DNA from 3 places in the Crystallibacter crystallopoietes genome. Region 1 is predicted to be linked to each of the others. Evidence: riboswitches for the same ligand, from Rfam matches in the RefSeq annotation. Region 1 holds a riboswitch; each other region holds the start of a gene.

Region 1 (6,029 bases):
AGGCCACCGAGAATACAGCCGCGGCAGGGGAAGAGGCGGAAGAGGCCAACGAGCCAGCGGTGCTGAGCCCCTTCGCTGTCCCCGAATCGCCCGTACAGGTCCTCTTCCACGCGCCTGACCTGACCGCTGTCCGCCCCGTCCGTCCGGCCGCCGCCGAGGAAGAGACCGACGAGGATGAAGAAAGCGGCCGTCGCCGCAGCCGCCGGAACCGCCGCAGCAAGGGCCGGAACCGTGCCGACGCAGCCGAAACCGGCACCGAGACCGAGACGGAGACCCAGGGTGAAGGCGCCGAAGAAGCCGCTACAGAGTCCGGCGACGGCGTAACTGCCCGCCGCCGTCGTCGTCGGCGCCGCGGCGACCAGGACCTCGAGCTGACCGGCGGCCAGGACGATGATCCGCCCAACACGGTGACCCGCGTACGCGCTCCGCGTCCGGTCAGCGAGACCCCGCCCAGCGACCGCGTCTCCTCGGTGAAGGGCTCCACCCGGCTTGAGGCCAAGAAGCAGCGCCGGCGTGAATCGCGCGAAACCGGCAGGCGGCGCCAGGTCATCACCGAGGCAGAGTTCCTGGCCCGGCGTGAATCCGTGGACCGCCAGATGATTGTCCGCCAGCGCGATGACAGGATCCAGATCGGTGTCCTTGAAGACGGCGTGCTGGCCGAGCATTTCGTGTCCAAGACGCAGCAAGATTCCCTGATCGGCAACGTCTACGTTGGCAAGGTCCAGAACGTGCTGCCGAGCATGGAAGCGGCGTTCGTTGACATTGGGCGCGGCCGCAATGCCGTGCTGTACGCCGGCGAGGTCAACTGGGAGGCCGCGCATCTGGAGGGCCAGCCCCGCCGGATCGAGAACGCACTGAAGTCCGGCGACTCGGTGCTCGTCCAGGTCACGAAGGACCCGGTAGGCCACAAGGGTGCCCGCCTGACCAGCCAGATCTCGCTGCCCGGCCGCTTCCTCGTCTACGTGCCCGGCGGTTCCATGACCGGCATCTCCCGGAAGCTGCCTGACGTGGAGCGCAACCGACTCAAGAAGATCCTGAAGGAACACGTCCCCGAGGGCGCCGGCGTCATTGTCCGCACCGCGGCCGAAGGCGCCAGCGAAGAAGAGTTGATGAACGACATCAACCGGCTTCGCGCGCAGTGGGAAGGGATCGAACGCAAGTCGACCTCCAACAAGACGCTGCCGCCGGAACTGCTCTACGCAGAGCCTGACCTGACCATCAAGGTGGTCCGCGACGTCTTCAACGAGGACTTCTCGAAGCTCATCGTGTCCGGTGAAGAGGCCTGGGACACCATCGAGGCCTACGTGACCTATGTGGCACCGGATCTCGTGGACAGGCTGGAGAAGTGGACCGGCGCGGACGACATCTTCGCGGCCAACAGGATCGACGAGCAGATCCACAAGGCCCTCGAGCGCAAGGTCTTCCTGCCCTCGGGCGGGTCGCTGGTCATCGACCGTACCGAAGCCATGACCGTGGTGGACGTCAACACCGGCAAGTTCACCGGCTCCGGCGGCAACCTCGAAGAGACCGTCACCAAGAACAACCTGGAGGCGGCCGAAGAGGTAGTCCGGCAGCTGCGCCTGCGCGACATCGGCGGCATCATCGTCATCGACTTCATCGACATGGTGCTCGAGGCCAACCGCGATCTGGTGCTGCGCCGACTGGTCGAATGCCTGGGCCGGGACCGGACCAAGCACCAGGTAGCCGAAGTGACGTCGCTGGGCCTGGTCCAGATGACCCGCAAGCGGATGGGCACCGGGCTGCTGGAGGTCTTCGGCGAGAACTGCGAGCATTGCGGCGGCCGCGGCGTGGTCACCCACGACGAACCGCTGGAGCACCGCCGTGCCGCGGTGGCTGCTGAGCACCACCAGCACCTTGTCCGCGCTGAAAAGCCGGGGCGGCCGGAGAAGCCGTCCCGCAGTGAAAAGCGCCGGAGCAAGAGCCAGAACAACCAGGGCGCTGCGCCCTCGACGCCGGACAATGTTGTGGAACCGGAGCATGAGGACGACGCCGAGCGGCAAGCCAAGGCTCAGGCGGCCCGTGCCGCACTGGCCTCCATCGCCGCCGCAACCCACGCCGCCCATGAGGCCGAGGAACACGAGGCGGCCCGCAAGGCGGAACCGGCTGCAACCCCCGAGGCTCCGGTCCTGACCATCAACGGCGAAAAGGTTGTGCTGCCCCGCGCCGAACACAGCCCGGTAGCGGCCCGCGAAGAGCCGGTCCTGACGCTGGCGAGCCTGACGGATGCCTTCAACAAGGTCAGCCCGGAGATCGTCACGGAGCCGGAGCCGGAAACGCAACCGGAACCTGCGGGAAAGCCTGAGGTGACGCCGACGCCGGCTCCGGAGGCAAAACCTGAGGTGACGGCGCCGCCGGAGCGCCGCGGCCGCCGTCGTCGTGCCGCAAGCAGCCCCCAGGGATCCGCGAATCAAGCCCCCATTGAGCAGCGTGACGGCATGGAGCAGTCCGCGAAGGCGGCCCCGGCAGTTCAGCCGGCCTCCGGAGCGGGCGGCGCCGATGCGTCGGCGGGCCATGAAGAAGCTGGGGCCAAGCCTGATGCCGAGAAAAAGACTCCGGTGCAGCCGGTCATTCTGGGAGTCGGAGTTCCCGCGTCGGAACTCTGATCCCACACTGAGTAATTGCTGCTAGTAACAGGGGCGGTCCTTTCATGTCGAAAGGACCGCCCCTGATGCATTAGGCTGGCAGCAGTGACACGGGGTGCCAGCGACTGGCTGGCTGAGATTTTAGACCCGTTGAACCTGAACCAGTTAGGACTGGCGGAGGGATGTCGCTGCAGTCTTCGGGCCGCTGGCTGGCCAGCGTGGAATTCTGCCGTGCGTGTTCCGCCCTGAGCAGCAACGGAGCAGCCATGACCATTCGAACCACCCCCAGGGTTTTGAGCATTGCAGGAACCGATCCGTCCGGCGGCGCCGGGATCCAGGCGGACCTGAAGAGCATCGCAGCGAACGGCGGCTACGGTATGGCCGCGGTGACCGCCCTGGTAGCGCAGAACACCCAAGGCGTGCGCTCCGTCCACACGCCGCCGGCGTCATTCCTCACCGAACAGCTCACCGCGGTCAGCGACGACGTCTGCATCGATGCGGTGAAGATCGGCATGCTTGGTGACAGCGAGGTGATTGGCACGGTAGGCCGCTGGCTCGCTGAGGTGAGCCCCGCCGTCGTTGTCCTGGACCCGGTGATGGTGGCCACCAGCGGCGACCGGCTGCTGGCTGCGGAAGCGGAGGAAGCGCTGCGCCTGTTGCTCAACCAGGCCCACCTCGTGACGCCGAACCTGCCGGAGCTGGCGGTGCTGCTCGGTGCCGCGCCTGCCGCAGACTGGCAAGAGGCGCTGGCGCAGGGGAGGGAGCTCTCCCGCCGGCATGGCGTGATGGTTCTGGTCAAGGGCGGACACCTGCCCGCGGAGGACTGCCCCGATGCGCTGGTGGATGTGAACGGCCGGCTGGCGGGCGAGGTGGTTGAATTCCGTTCAGGGCGGGTGCGGACGAAAAACACGCACGGGACCGGCTGCTCGCTCTCGGCAGCGATGGCCACGGTGCAGGCCCGGACGGGGGACTGGACGGAGTCGCTCAAAGAGGTCAAGGAGTGGCTGTTCGGTGCGCTGGTGCGCGCTGACGAGCTGGAGGTCGGGAAGGGCAGCGGGCCCATCCACCATTTCCACCAGCACACGCCGCGTCCGGCGGACCGGTTCAGCACGGAAGTCTGGGAACGCACCGCCGGCATCCGGGCCGAGATCATGGAGCTGGATTTTGTGCGGCAGCTCGCGGCGGGGACCTTGAGCGAAGCGCAGTTCGGCTACTACCTGGCCCAGGACGCGCGCTACCTTAATGGCTACTCGCGGGCACTGGCCCGTGCCAGCGCGCTGGCGCCGACCGAGCAGGAACAGCTTTTCTGGGCCAAGAGCGCGCATAACTGCATCGAAGTCGAGGCTCAGCTGCACCGGGAATGGCTCGCCGGCCGCGGCGTCCAGTCGGAACAGGGGCCGGTCACCAAGGCGTACGTGGACCACTTGCTTGCCGTTAGCGCCGCGGGGAGCTACGCGGAGCTGGTGGCCGCTGTGGTTCCGTGCTACTGGCTGTATGCCCACGTAGGCGGTGAACTGTATGACCGGTACAAGTCCGCCGGAGCCGCGGGTCACCCGTACGGCGCGTGGATCGAGACTTATGCGGACGAGGAATTTGCGGAAGCCACCCGGCAGGCCGTGGCAATCATGGACGCGGCTGCCCAGCAGCTGCCGGAGCAGGAACGCGAACGGATGATGGCCGCCTTCGAGCATTCGGCGCGTTATGAGCTCCACTTTTTCGATGCGCCGAGGCTTTATGCTTGAACCACAACCGGTGTGGCCGGGCTAACAGCGCAGTTCCGCGGCGCGCCGCGGGGGCGTCATTTGCAGGAAATAGCGGAAATAGCGTAATCTTGATCTTCGGTGCGAACGCCTTCGAAGGGTAAATCCCGTAGGCGTCACTGCACAGTGCTGGCAGGCATCCTTTTACCGCCTGTATTCAAAGCGCATAACTGTATTAAACGTCGAGAGAAGTGAGTTCCCAAGTGGTGTACGCGATTGTCCGCGCAGGCGGCCGCCAAGAAAAGGTTTCCGTTGGAGACCTCGTAACCCTTGACCGCGTCCCCGGTGGAGCCGGTAGCACCTTCGAGCTGCCCGCGCTGCTCCTGGTCGATGGCGACAAGGTTACCTCCGCAGCTGATGAGCTGGCCAAGGTCAAGGTCACTGCAGAGATCATTGAGAATCTTCGCGGGCCGAAGATTGTCATCCAGAAGTTCAAGAACAAGACCGGCTACAAGAAGCGCCAGGGCTACCGTTCCGAACTGACCAAGGTCAAGGTCACCTCCATCGCGTAATTGCGGTCGGCAGGCTTCCAACAGTTTCCATAGACACAAAAGGTAGGCATAGCAAATGGCACATAAGAAAGGTGCGAGCTCCACTCGCAACGGTCGCGATTCCAACGCTCAGCGTTTGGGCGTAAAGCGCTTCGGCGGCCAGGTTGTTTCCGCTGGTGAGATCATCGTCCGCCAGCGTGGCACCCACTTCCACCCGGGCGCCAACGTCGGCCGTGGCGGCGACGACACCCTGTTCGCCCTCGAGGCCGGTGCGGTTGAGTTTGGTACTCGCCGCGGACGCCGCGTTGTGAACATCGTTGCTGCAGCAGCTGCCGAGTAATTTTCGGCAGTAATACAGCTTTCCAGTGAGGCGGGCCGCGGGTCCGCCTCACTGGTGTTTAACCAGACTAGAATCACTGATGGGCACATCCGGTGTGAACCGGGATCACCTGAAGTAAAAGGAGATAAACGTGGCAACTTTCGTTGACCGGGTTGTATTGCATGTATCCGGTGGAACCGGGGGCCACGGCTGTGTTTCCGTCAAGCGTGAAAAGTTCAAGCCGCTGGGCGGTCCGGACGGCGGTAACGGTGGCAACGGCGGCGACGTCATCCTGCGGGTCGACTCGCAGACCACCACCCTGCTGTCCTACCACCACGCACCGCACCGGCACGCCAGCAACGGCGACTTCGGCAAGGGCGATATGCGCCATGGCAGCAACGGCGAAACGCTGATCCTGCCTGTCCCGGACGGCACCGTGGTCAAGACCAAGGACGGCGAAGTGCTGGCCGACCTCATTGGCGAAGGCGCCGAGTACGTGGCGGCGGCTGGCGGCCAGGGCGGGCTGGGCAATGCCTCGCTGTCGTCGCAGAAGCGCAAGGCTCCTGGCTTTGCCCTGCTGGGGGTCCCCGGCGACGAGCGGGACATCGTCCTGGAGCTGAAGACCGTGGCGGATATCGCGCTGGTAGGCTTCCCCTCGGCCGGTAAGTCGAGCCTGATTGCGGCCCTGAGTGCCGCGCGGCCGAAGATCGCCGACTATCCCTTCACCACGTTGGTGCCCAACCTGGGCGTCGTCCAGGCCGGCGACGTGCGGTTCACCGTCGCCGATGTGCCCGGGCTGATCCCCGGTGCCAGCGAAGGCAAGGGCCTGGGCCACGAATTCCTGCGCCACGTAGAG
Region 2 (6,029 bases), 660 kb from region 1:
TCGAGGTCCGGATGGTGATTGGCCTCCTCGGCCAGCTCTCCCGCCCCGGCAATGAAATCGAGCGCAGCCCGCCCGTTCTCGAGCTTGAAGACGGTGACCAGCGCGCCTTCGCTGTGGCGCCAATCCGGCAGCGTCCTGAGCTGTTCATCGATCTGCTTGCTGTCCAGCTTGTCCTCGGCGCCCATTGCTCCTCCTGTGGCTAGAGATCAGGGCGGCCTGCAAACGATGATGAAGCCAAAGCGTGCTCCCGTTTGGGGATCCGGCCGCCTGTTGCCGCCAGCCTACCGGCCATGACCGCATGTTTGAAGGCTTCGGCCATCCGGACCGGATGCTGGGCCCTGGTCACTGCCGTGGCCAGCAGGACGGCGTCGCAGCCCAGCTCCATGGCCAGCGCCGCGTCCGACGCCGTGCCAATGCCGGCGTCCAGCACTACCGGAATCCCGGCGCGCGAGACAATCAACTCGATGTTGTGCGGATTGAGGATCCCCAGTCCGGTACCGATCGGAGCACCCAGCGGCATGACGGCGGCAGCACCCAGCAGCTCGAGCCGGCGGGCCAGCACCGGGTCGTCATTGGTGTACGCGAAGACCTTGAACCCGCGGTTGACCAGTGCCTCGGTTGCTTCCACGAGTTCCACCGCGTCGGGCAGCAGTGTCTCTTCGTCCGCGATGACTTCGAGTTTCACCCAGTTCGTTTCCAGGGCTTCACGCCCCAGCTCGGCGGTCATTACCGCCTCCCGCGCCGTGTAGCAGCCTGCCGTGTTCGGCAGTACCCGGATACCATTGCGTTCCAGCAGGTCGAAGACCGAGGTGCCAGTGCCGGCGGCGTAGCGGCGCATCGCTACCGTCGTGAGTTCCGTTCCGGAAGCCAGCAGGGCCTCGCCCAAACCATCCAGGCTCGGCGCGCCGCCCGTGCCCATGATCAGGCGCGATCCGAGCCTGACTCCGTCGATCATCAGTTCATCCATTATTCAGCCTCCCTGTACTGCGGTCACGAGTTCCACGCCGTCGCCGTCGGCGAGCACGGTCCGGGCCCAACTGCCGCGCGGCGCCACCTCAGAGTTCAGCGCTACAGCCACACCGAGCCGTCCGCCGTCGGCCGGCCGCCCGTCCTCCGTCAATTCGCGGCCGGTGGTCCCGGCCACCAGTTCGAGCAGTGTCGGCGCGGTCGGCAAGGTGTGCGGACTGCCGTTGACGGTGATCTTCATACGTGACTCTCCTTGGTCATATTGCTGAACCTGTCGGGATTGAATTGCAGTAGCTCGGCGGAGATTTGCACCCCGTCGATGAGATCGGCGCAGATCCTGGCCGCAACCGGCGTCAGCAGCACTCCGTGGCGGAAGAATCCGGTAGCAACTACCAGCCCCGGAAGCTCCTCCGCCCCTGCCGCCACCCGCCCAAGCAACGGCGCGTTATCCGGTGTTCCCGGCCGGGCGCGGCAGGTCATCTGTTCGAGCGCGAGTTCCGCAACTGCCGGCACCAGCGTCTGGGCGTCACGGAGCAACTGGTACACCCCGCCCGCCGACACGTCCGCGGAGCCGTCCTCACGCTGGGTGGCTCCGATTACCACCGTGCCGTCCCCGCGCGGGACAAGATAAACAGGGTGCCCGCGTACGATGCCCCGGATTGTGGAGGTGAGGAACGGCTGCAGGCCTGCCGGCACGCGCAGCCGCAGAATGTCCCCGTACACCGGACGCAGCGGCAGCCGCAGCCCTTCGGGCAGGCCGGAGAGTGCGGCGGCCGCAAGCCCGTTCGCCACCACCGTTTCGTCTGCCTCGATGGCCTCGCCGCCTGCCAGCTGCACGCCAGCAACGCTGCCGTCAGCATCCGTGAGGAGTCCGGCCGCCTTTTCACTAACGACGGCGGCGCCTGAGTTCCGCAGCATCTTCAGTAACGCTGCGGCAAGGGCCCGTGGATCCACCTGGTGGTCTCCCGGTGCGTAGAAGGCGCCGGTCAGAGCCGGGCCCAGGCTGGGTTCGAGCCGGCGGGCCTCGCGGCTGGTGATCTCATGAACCTCGAGCCCTTCGGCCAGCTGTGCCTGTTTCAGGTCTGCGAGCGCGGCGCGGTCCGCGGCGTCGAAAGCGGCCACCAAGGTCCCGGTTTCCTGGTAGCCGGTCTCCCCCAGCCCTGCAATGAACCCGGGGTAAAGCCGGGCGGACTCACGGGTCAGCGCGAGCAACCGCTCTTCCTGGTAGTGCAATTCGCTGACCGGGGCCAGCATGCCGGCGGCGGCGTAGGTGGCGCCCGCGCCGGGAGCGGGATCGATGACGGTGACACGGTGGCCGCGGCGGGTGGCTTCTGCGGCGATACCCAGTCCCACTATGCCCGCACCGATGACGGCAATATGTTTGGACAACTTTGAGCTTCCTTCCCTACGCCGGCATGACCCGGATCAGGTTCGACGGTCGGTGCCAGGCACCCTCTCAGCCTGTCGGCCGCCGGCAATTGCCGCACGTGCCGCGTATCAGGCTCCCGCAGTGTTTTCTCCAGTGTAGCCATAGTCGCGGCTTCGCCGTCGTCACATGCTGCCGCAAGCCGGCGTCCCGCCACCGCGGAGTTCCTTGCGCGGTTTGCCTTATGGTTGCAGGTATGGATTTTTCCTCTGCCCAGCTTTACCTTTGCACCGACGCGCGCCGCGACCGTGGGGACTTCGAGCAGTTCCTCGATGCTGCCTACTCCGGCGGCGTGGACATCATCCAGTTGCGGGACAAGACCCTCGACGCCGCCGAGGAGCTGGAGCTGCTCGGCGTGCTCGCCGACGTTGCCGCCCGGCATGCGAAGCCGTGGTCCGTCAATGACAGGGCGGATCTGGCTGCGGTGGCCGGGGCGCCGGTCTTCCACGTCGGCCAGCAGGACCTGCCGCCGGCCGCGGCGCGCTCTTTGCTCGGGCCCGCTGCCGCCATCGGCCGCTCCACGCACACTCCGGAACAGGCAGCAGCCGCCCTGGCCGATGACACCCTGGACTATTTCTGCACCGGTCCGCTCTGGGCCACTCCGACCAAGCCGGGCCGGGCCGCCGTCGGTCTTCAGCTGGTGGAATTTACTGCCGCCCAGCAGGGGCAGACGGGTTCCGGCAAGCCGTGGTTTGCGATCGGCGGCATCGATCTGGACAACATCGACCGGGTGACGGAGGCCGGGGCCAAACGCGTGGTCGTCGTCCGTGCCGTCACCGATGCCGATGATCCCGCGGAGGCCGCCCGGGCGCTGAAGTCCGCGCTGCCGCCGCTGTAGCCGCTGGTTCCACCCGCCGGGCTGCCTGAACGCTTAGGCGGTCAGGCCCAAGGCATTCATCCGGCGGGAATGGTTCCGGGTGAGTTCCGCAAAGAGTTCCGCCGTAACGGTCTGCTGGGCGGCCGGGTCATCCAGCCCCAGCAGGGCGCCCAGGAAGGCGCGCTCGATCCCGATGCGCTGCGCCTGCGTCAACGCCTCGCCGACCAGCCGCCGGCCCCACAGGGCAAGCCTCGAGGCCAGCCGCTCGTCATGTTCCAGCGCCCTGCGCAGCCGGGTGGTGAGCAAGGTCAGCTGGTCTTCGTTTTCTTTGATCCTGGACACCAGCGCGCGTGTATCGGGATCCAGCCGGTCGGCGATCGCCCGGTAGAAATCTCCCGAGACGGCGTCGGTAACATAGGCCTTCATCAACGATTCGTACCAGTCTCCGGGCCGCGTCCGCTCATGGAACGCGTCGATCGAAGCTTGGAAGGGCGCCATGGCAACTTGCACGTCGACGCCGAGGCGGGCCAGCTCGGCGCTGACAAGTTCAAAGTGCCCGAATTCGACAACGGCTAGGCGTCCGAGATCAGCGCGGTCTTTCAAAGTCGGTGAGAACCGGGCGTCCGAGGAGAACCGCTCGAAGGCGGACAGCTCGCCGTAGGCCATGACGCCGTAAAGATCAACGACATGCTGCAGCTGTTCCGCTCCTGTCCCATTGCTGGTGGCCGGACGATCAGCGGGGAAGGATCCTTCGGAACTCATGAGCACTACCCTAACGCCCCACCTGCGGCGCTGTGGCGATAGGCTGAGCCTGTGCCGTATTCACACGTTGACGCCAGAGTTAATGAATCGCAGCATCTGCTCGCCCGTGTGCTGAAGGAACTGCGCACCGAGCTGGAACTTCCTGCGGCGTTCAGCCCTTCGGTCATCGCGGAGGCCGAGAAGGCCGTGGCGCAACTGCCCATGCCTGCCGCGGATCTGACCGCCCTGGACTTTGTCACCATCGATCCACCGAGCTCCACCGACCTGGACCAGGCGATGTACATCGAGCGCGACGGCGGGGGCTACCGGCTCTGGTATGCCATCGCCGATGTTCCCGCTTTTGTTGCTCCCGGCGGTGAACTTGACGCTGAGACGCGACGGCGCGGCCAGACCATCTACGCTCCTGACGGACGCATTCCGCTTCACCCGCCGGTAATCAGCGAAGACGCCGGCAGCCTCCTCCCGGACCAGGACCGCAGCGCCTTCGTGTGGGAATTCGAGCTCGACGCCGCCGCGGTCGTCAGTACGGTCTCGTTGCGCCGGGCCAGAATACGCAGCCGCGCCAAGCTGAACTACGAACAGGTCCAGCAGGACATCGATTCCGGCGAAGCGCCGGTCTATCTGCAGCTGCTCAAAGAAGTAGGGCGGAAGCGCATCGAGCTGGAGCGGCAGCGCGGCGGCGCCAGCCTGAACCTGCCGGACGAGGAAATAGCCCATGACGGCCGCCATTACTTCATCGTGGCGAGGCCCGCACGGCCGGTCGAGGACTGGAACGCCCAGATTTCGCTGATGACCGGCATGGCGGCAGCGGAAATCATGCTCGAGGGCAAGGTAGGGATCCTGCGCACCATGCCCGCTCCGGACGAGGAGTCGGAGGCCCGCTTCCGCCGCCAGACCAAGGCGCTGGGCCACCCCTGGCCGGAGGGAATTGCCTACGGCGAATATCTGCGCGGCCTCAACACCGCGGATCCGAAACAGCTGGCATTGATGAACGCCGCCGGGTCGCTGTTCCGCGGTGCCGGCTACACACCGTTCGATGGCGAGGTGCCGCAGGAACAGACCCAGGCGGCGATCGCCGCGCCATACGCCCACACCACCGCACCGCTGCGCCGGCTGGTGGACCGTTTCGTGCTGGTCATCTGCGAGGCGTTGTGCGCCAAGACCGAGGTGCCCGGCTGGGCCCGGCAGGCCTTGCCCGAACTCCCCCAGCTGATGGCTGCCTCGGACCAGCTGTCCGGACGGTTGGAACGTGCGGCACTGGACGCGGTGGAAGCGGCACTGCTCAGCCACCGGGTGGGCGAGGAATTCGACGCCGTGGTGATCTCGGCCCGCAATTCCAGCAATCACTCGAACCATAATTCCAATGGCAATGGCCGTCAGGACGCCGTCCCGCACGGCACTATCCAGATCAGTGATCCCGCTGTCAGCGCGCGTTGCGACGGGGAACTGCAGGCCGGCACCGCCATCAGGGCCCGTCTGGTCGAGGCGGATATCGTGAAGCGCACTGTACGGTTCGAGCTGATCAGCCCGGCCTGAGCGGTCCGCCTCATCCGCCCCACGGAGCCAACCCGGGAGACGATTTGGTGCCAGCCGGTAGACTGGTCATTGTAGAACTGGATGCCCGGTCGTTGATTGTTAGTAAATTTCATCAACAGATCCGCACCTACGCGATCTTTAACCCGCCGGCATGGCCACGATGGCTTGCACCGGCACGCAGTTGTTAGCCCGCGATCGGCTTCCACTGGCTGCGTCACGCAACCGGACAGTTCCGCACGGCCGTCAGATGACCGTGTCGTTGAGCACCGGGGCCCAGGCGCCTTATTTGAATGGTATTTAATTGAACACTGAGAATTCCCTCGTGGACCAGAACAACCTGCTCCATGCGGAAAACAGCCTTGAAGAGATTGAAGTAGAGGCAAGCCTCGCTTCCGATGAACGTCCGCACGAGATTCCGCAGCAGACCTTCGCCGATTTCAACGTCCGCGCCGACATTGTGCGCTCGCTCTTCGACGCCGGCATCACGCACCCTTTCCCCATCCAGTCCATGACCCTGCCCGT
Region 3 (6,029 bases), 1.1 Mb from region 1:
CTTCGACGCCGAGGACGATACCGCCATCCCGGTAGAGACCACCGAGTTTGTCATGCCGGCAGACGCCGATGAACGGCCGGCAGCACCGAAGACCAGAGTTCGGGGACAAGAATGAACGCCGCTAGCCTGGCCCCGCTGGCCGTTGTCCTTCCCTTCCTGGGCGCTGCTTTTGCGTTCATCCTGATCCGCCGGCCGGTTGCGCAACGCACGGTGGCCATCACCACGCTCGCCCTGACCCTGTCCGTCGAACTGCTCATGCTGTGGTCGGCCTGGACCCAGGGCGTGCAGGCCGTGTTCCTCGGCGGCTGGGTGCCTCCGTTCGGCATCTCCCTGGTGGTGGACGAGCTTTCATCCCTGATGCTCGTGATCTCCTCGGCCGTGAGCCTGGCGGTGCTGGTCTACGCATCCGGCCAAGGCATGGCAGATGGGGACGAGGACGGTCCCATCTCGATTTTCCATCCCACTTACCTGATCCTCGTGGCGGGGGTGTCCAACGCTTTCCTCACCGGGGACCTGTTCAACCTCTACGTAGGTTTCGAGATTCTGCTGACCGCCAGTTATGTCCTGATGACCATGGGCGGGACGGGGCCACGTGTCCGGGCTGGCGTGACGTACGTGGTGGTCAGCGTTATTTCGTCGATGCTGTTCCTGCTCTCCATTGCGATGATCTACGCGGCGACCGGCACCATCAACATGGCCGACCTGGCCGTGAAGCTGGGCGAACTGGATGACTCCACGCAAATGATTCTGCACCTGATGCTGGTGGTGGCGTTCGGCATCAAGGCCGCGGTGTTCCCGCTGTCCTTCTGGCTGCCCGACTCGTATCCCACCGCACCGGCCCCGGTTACCGCAGTGTTCGCCGGCCTGCTGACCAAGGTGGGTGTCTACGCCCTGATCCGGACCGAGACGCTGCTCTTTCCGGGGGACCGGATCAACACCTTCCTGATGATCGTTGCGCTGCTGACCATGCTGGTCGGCATCCTCGGAGCGCTGGCCCAGATCGACATCAAACGCATGCTCTCGTTCACGCTGGTCAGCCACATCGGCTACATGGTTTTCGGCCTGGCGATGAGCTCAGTGGTCGGACTGGGATCGACGATGTACTACGTGGCGCACCACATTACCGTCCAGACCAGCCTGTTCCTGGTGGCGGGTCTGATCGAACGCCGCGGCGGCACCTCCAACATGGACCGGCTGGGCGGCATGGCGAAGCTCTCGCCGCTGCTGGCGATCCTGTACTTTGTGCCGGCCATGAACCTGGCGGGCATCCCGCCCTTCTCCGGCTTCCTCGGCAAGCTGGGCCTGCTGCAAGGCGGCGTCGATCTTGCCACCCCGGTGTCGTACACGCTGGTGATCGGCAGCGTCGTCACCTCCCTGCTGACCCTGATGGCCATGGCCCGCGTCTGGAACAGGGCCTTCTGGCGGACGCCGGAGGACGCCGAGCATCCGGATCCGGTGCTGCTGGCCAGCAAGCCGGACGGTTCCACGCTGCGCACCTCCAAGTACGTGACCGACAAGCCCACCGGCCGGTTCTCCGGCAGGGGGACCATCCACCTGCTGCCCAAGAGCATGGTCGGAGCCACCATGGGCCTGGTGGCACTCGGAGTGGCACTGACCGTCTTCGCCGGCCCGCTGTTCCAGCTGAGCGATCAGGGCGCCCGGGCGATGCTCGAGCGCACACCCTACATCGAAGCCGTTCTCGGCACCGGCGCGGCACAGGGGGTTGAGCAATGACCCGTTCCCGGATTCCGCTGCTCGTCGAAATTCCCCTGCTGGTCTGGCTGGTCATCCTCTGGGGCGCCCTCTGGCAGGACTTCAGCGCCGGCAACCTGATTTTCGGACTGCTCATCGCCCTCGCCGTCGTCAATATCTTTTACTTGCCGCCGGTAGAACTTGCCGGACGGCTGAATCTGTGGGCAGCAGCCGTGTTCGTGGCGGCGTTCGTACTGAACGTGGCCAAGGCCAGTTTCGAGGTCTTCTGGATCGCGCTCACCCGGGGACCAAGGACCAAGAACGGTGTGGTGGCCGTCCAGCTGCGCAGCCATTCGGACCTGCTGGTTACCGCCACCGGTCACACCATCTCGCTGATTCCCGGGAGTCTCGTGGTGGACGTGGACCGGTCCACGTCGACGCTCTACCTGCACGTGCTGGACATTCCGGACCCGGACAAGGCGGACCGGTTCCGCGACCAGGTCCGCAGGATCGAGGCCGGGCTGATCCGGGCCATCGGCAGTAAAGAGGAAGTCGCCATGGTCAAAGCGGAGGCAGCAAACCGGCGGAACGGAGGAACCAGTTGAACAGTCCGTTCATGGAAGTTGTCCTGGTGATCGTCACGGTCGTCCTGGCCTTCTCCGCCGCCGTCGCAATCTCCCGCATTGTCAAAGGCCCCTCCATCTTGGACAGGGTGATCGCTATCGACGTTCTGCTGGCCATCGTCTGCGCGGGCCTGATAGCTGACATGGCCGTCCGGAAGCATCAGGCCAATCTGACCTTGGTGATCATCATTTCCCTGATCGGCTTCATCGGCTCAGTCACGGTAGCCCGCTTCGTCATCGACAGGCGGACCCATGAACACTGATTTTGTGCTGGAAATTGCCGCCGGACTCTGCCTGGTCCTCGGGGCGCTTATGTCCCTGGCCGCCGCTATCGGGCTGCTCCGGTTTCCGGACCTGCTCTCGCGGATGCACGCAGCCACCAAGCCCCAGGTTTTCGGGCTGCTGCTGCTGCTGATCGGCCTGGCCCTGCAGCTCCGCAGCTGGGCAGCGGTGCCGGTGCTGATTATCGCCTGGCTGTTCCAGCTGCTGACGGTTCCGGTGTCGGCACACATGGTGGGCCGTGCTGGTTACCGCACCAAGCACCTGCACCGGGAAACACTGAGCGTGGACGACCTGGATGCGGTGGTCCAGAAAGCCGCGGCGGAAGAAGCCGAACGCCGGAAGGCGGATGCCGCGGAAGAGGCGGCGCTGGCTGCCGATCCCGAGCTGGCGGCGGAACTGGACGCCGCCGGGAAGGCTGACGAAAAGCCTGCAGGAAAGCTGAAGGGCGCGTTGCGGATCAAGGAGCCAAAGGAAGCGGCGGCGAAGGCTTCCGCCAAACGCCGCCGCGAATCCTGAAACTGCCCCGGGGACTAGACCATGTCGCGGGTCCGGTTGAAGCGGTTGACTGCCTGCATGGTTCCGCGCTGGGAAAGCACACGGATGATCGCGCTGACAGTACCGGAAATCGCGGCAAAGGCGAGGGTGGCGCGCAGGCTGTTCTCCATGTCGTCGTCATGCTTGGGGGAGTCCTCCCCGGTGACGGCCTTCCACAGGATGTCGATGAGCTTGGCGCCGGCCAGGCCCGCACCGATGCTCACCAACGTACCCAGAAGTTTCAAAACCATACTCATTTGCCACTGCCCTTCGTCGGTAATGTCATCTGCCACCCAGCCTAGCGTTTTCCGGGTCGGCTGCCACCCGCCGTCGTCAGTAGTACACTGGAAGACGCTTGAAAAAGCACACATGACGACAGGGGAGCGTCCGTCACGGTAACCACGGCAAGCAGCGGTACCGGGTCGGGACGCTGAGAGTGCGGCCAGCCGCAGACCCTCGAACCTGCTCCGGTTAGTACCGGCGAAGGGAGTCGAGATCTCAGGGTGTGCCCGGAAAAGCCGGGTTGCCCTCCCCTCCTGAACCTCAGGAGGATTTTCCATGAACACCGTTACACCTTCCCCGCAGGCTGCTGCGCGCAAACCCCGTTACACCTGGCGAGTTGTCGATATTGTCGTGGCGTCCGTGATCGGCGTAGCCATCGGCGTTATCTTCTGGGCCTGGTCCGCCGGTTATTCGGGCATCGCGGTGCTGACCGCGGCCTTCCCGCCAGCCGGCGGGCTCTATGCCGGCGGCTGGCTCACGGCCGGGGTCCTGGGTGGGCTGCTCATCCGCAAGCCCGGCGCGGCGATCTACTGCGAGGTCCTCGCGGCCGCCGTGTCGAGCCTGCTGGGCACGCAGTTCGGCCTCACCGTGCTCCTCTCCGGCCTGATCCAGGGCGTCGGCGCGGAACTGGTCTTCCTGCTCTTCCTCTACAAGAAGTTCAACCTCGGCGTGTCGCTGCTGGCCGGGCTGGGTGCAGGCCTGGCGCTGGCCATCGGCGAGAACATCCTGTGGAACGTGGAATGGGCCACAGACTGGAAGCTCTGGTACACGCTGTTCGCCGCAGTCTCCGGCGTGGTCATCGCCGGCCTGCTGCCCTGGCTGGCGATGAGGGGACTGGCCAAGACGGGCGCGCTCTCGTCCTTTGCCGCCGGCCGGACGGCAGACGTATAGGCCATGGCAAACACTCAAAGCACGACGGCGGAGCGCGGCCGCCCGGCCGCCGTTACCGCCGAGGGATACGGCTGGCGCCATGCCGGCCGCAAGGATCCGGCGGTCAGCGACGTGAGCTTCAGGATCGAGCCGGGGGAGCGCGTGCTGCTGCTCGGCGCCTCCGGTGCCGGCAAATCCACCCTGCTGCATGCCATCGCGGGGGTGCTGGGCGACGAAGGCGAAGGGGACGAAGCCGGCCGCCTGACCGTCGACGGCATGCACCCGGTCCAGTCCCGCGGCCGGACGGGACTGGTGCTTCAGGACCCGGAGTCGCAGGTGGTCATGGCCCGGGTGGGGGACGAGGTCACCTTCGGCGCGGAGAACATGGCCCTGCCGCGGGACGAAATCTGGTCGCGGGTGCGCAAAAGCCTGTCGGATGTGGGCCTCGAAGTCCCGCTGGACCACCCCACCACCGCACTCTCCGGCGGACAGAAGCAGCGGCTCGCACTGGCATCGGTCCTGGCCATGCGGCCGGGAGTCCTGTTGCTGGACGAGCCCACGGCGAACCTGGACCCGGACGGCGTACTGGAGGTCCGGGACGCCGTCGTCGGGGTGCTTGAGCGCACCGGCGCCACCCTGATTGTGGTGGAGCACCGCGTGGCCATCTGGGCGGACGTGGTGGATCGGGTCATCGTGCTGGCGGCCGACGGTGGAGTTCTCGCCGACGGTCCGCCGGCTGAGGTGCTCAATGCCGCAGGTACCAGGGAACGACTGATCGAAGCGGGTGTCTGGGTCCCCGGCTACACGCCCCGGCTGCGCACGCCCGGGCCCCCCAGCGGCCGCGGTAACGGCGGGAGCCACAGCACGCCGGGCACGGGCCTGCTCCGGGCGGCGGAGCTGTCCGTGGCCCGGACCCGCAGGGCCGGGCCGGTAGTCAGTAAGGTCTCGCTGGAACTGGCGGCGGGCGAGGCGCTGAGCATCACCGGCCCCAACGGCGCCGGCAAGTCAACCCTGGCGCTGACCCTGGCCGGGCTGCTGACCCCCGCGGGCGGCAGGCTTGAGGCCGCACCGGAGCTCCGGCGGGGTGCGGCCAGTACGGTGCACAAGTGGAAATCAGCTGAACTCGTCACTAGGATCGGCACTGTCTTCCAGGAACCCGAGCACCAGTTCCTGACCCACCGGGTGATCGACGAACTCGAATTCGGTCCCCGGCGCGTCGCCCGGCTCCCGGAGGACGAGGTGCGCCGCCGCGTTGATGCCATCGCCGAGAGGCTGCGGCTGACCAAACTCCTGCAGGCCAATCCCTTCACCCTTTCGGGCGGGGAGAAGCGCAGGCTGTCCGTGGCGACCATGCTGGCCACCAGCCCGGACATCCTGGTCCTGGATGAACCGACCTTCGGGCAGGACGCGAACACCTGGGCGGAACTGGTCTCGCTGCTCGGCGGACTGATCGCCGAAGGCCACGCCGTGGTGTCCGTGACCCACGACGGCGACTTCACCGCGGCGCTCGGCGGCAACGTCCTGCGCGTGGCGGAGGGAACAGCACAGGTCCAGGCGCGGGTCGCGAGCGGGAGGGCGGCATGAGCCTGGACATCATGACCCCGCGGCTGACTGCCTCGCCCTTCACCCGTGCCAATCCGCTCTCGAAGCTCGCCGCCGTTGCCATGGTCACCGTAGTGGTGATGCTCAGCGTGGACTGGGTGAGCGCCGGCGTGGTGCTGGCCGCGGAACTGCTGCTGCTGCCGG

Evidence for each region. A riboswitch is a leader RNA that binds a small molecule or an ion and turns the genes downstream of it on or off. The one in region 1 is predicted to bind thiamine pyrophosphate.
Region 2: linked by a shared signal. The riboswitch ahead of thiO (glycine oxidase ThiO) and the one ahead of thiD (bifunctional hydroxymethylpyrimidine kinase/phosphomethylpyrimidine kinase) in region 1 are both predicted to bind thiamine pyrophosphate.
Region 3: linked by a shared signal. The riboswitch ahead of AC20117_RS02960 (ECF transporter S component) and the one ahead of thiD (bifunctional hydroxymethylpyrimidine kinase/phosphomethylpyrimidine kinase) in region 1 are both predicted to bind thiamine pyrophosphate.

Annotation. Positions count from the first base shown of each region.
Region 1 covers NZ_CP018863.1:4,229,063-4,235,091, reverse strand. The annotation lists gene AC20117_RS19495 (Rne/Rng family ribonuclease) at 1-2,624, shown strand, start outside; TPP riboswitch at 2,705-2,803, shown strand; gene thiD (bifunctional hydroxymethylpyrimidine kinase/phosphomethylpyrimidine kinase) at 2,870-4,345, shown strand; gene rplU (50S ribosomal protein L21) at 4,567-4,875, shown strand; gene rpmA (50S ribosomal protein L27) at 4,931-5,194, shown strand; gene obgE (GTPase ObgE) at 5,325-6,029, shown strand, end outside.
Region 2 covers NZ_CP018863.1:123,168-129,196, forward strand. The annotation lists gene AC20117_RS00555 (4a-hydroxytetrahydrobiopterin dehydratase) at 1-185, opposite strand, end outside; gene AC20117_RS00560 (thiazole synthase) at 200-967, opposite strand; gene thiS (sulfur carrier protein ThiS) at 971-1,207, opposite strand; gene thiO (glycine oxidase ThiO) at 1,204-2,355, opposite strand; TPP riboswitch at 2,352-2,485, opposite strand; gene thiE (thiamine phosphate synthase) at 2,589-3,230, shown strand; gene AC20117_RS00580 (ferritin-like fold-containing protein) at 3,264-3,971, opposite strand; gene AC20117_RS00585 (RNB domain-containing ribonuclease) at 4,023-5,507, shown strand; gene AC20117_RS00590 (DEAD/DEAH box helicase) at 5,809-6,029, shown strand, end outside.
Region 3 covers NZ_CP018863.1:615,211-621,239, reverse strand. The annotation lists gene AC20117_RS02990 (Na(+)/H(+) antiporter subunit C) at 1-115, shown strand, start outside; gene AC20117_RS02985 (Na+/H+ antiporter subunit D) at 112-1,734, shown strand; gene AC20117_RS02980 (Na+/H+ antiporter subunit E) at 1,731-2,297, shown strand; gene AC20117_RS02975 (MrpF/PhaF family protein) at 2,309-2,578, shown strand; partial or broken gene mnhG (monovalent cation/H(+) antiporter subunit G) at 2,568-2,945, shown strand; gene AC20117_RS02965 (DUF4235 domain-containing protein) at 3,128-3,424, opposite strand; TPP riboswitch at 3,499-3,637, shown strand; gene AC20117_RS02960 (ECF transporter S component) at 3,690-4,304, shown strand; gene AC20117_RS02955 (ABC transporter ATP-binding protein) at 4,308-5,867, shown strand; gene AC20117_RS02950 (energy-coupling factor transporter transmembrane component T family protein) at 5,864-6,029, shown strand, end outside.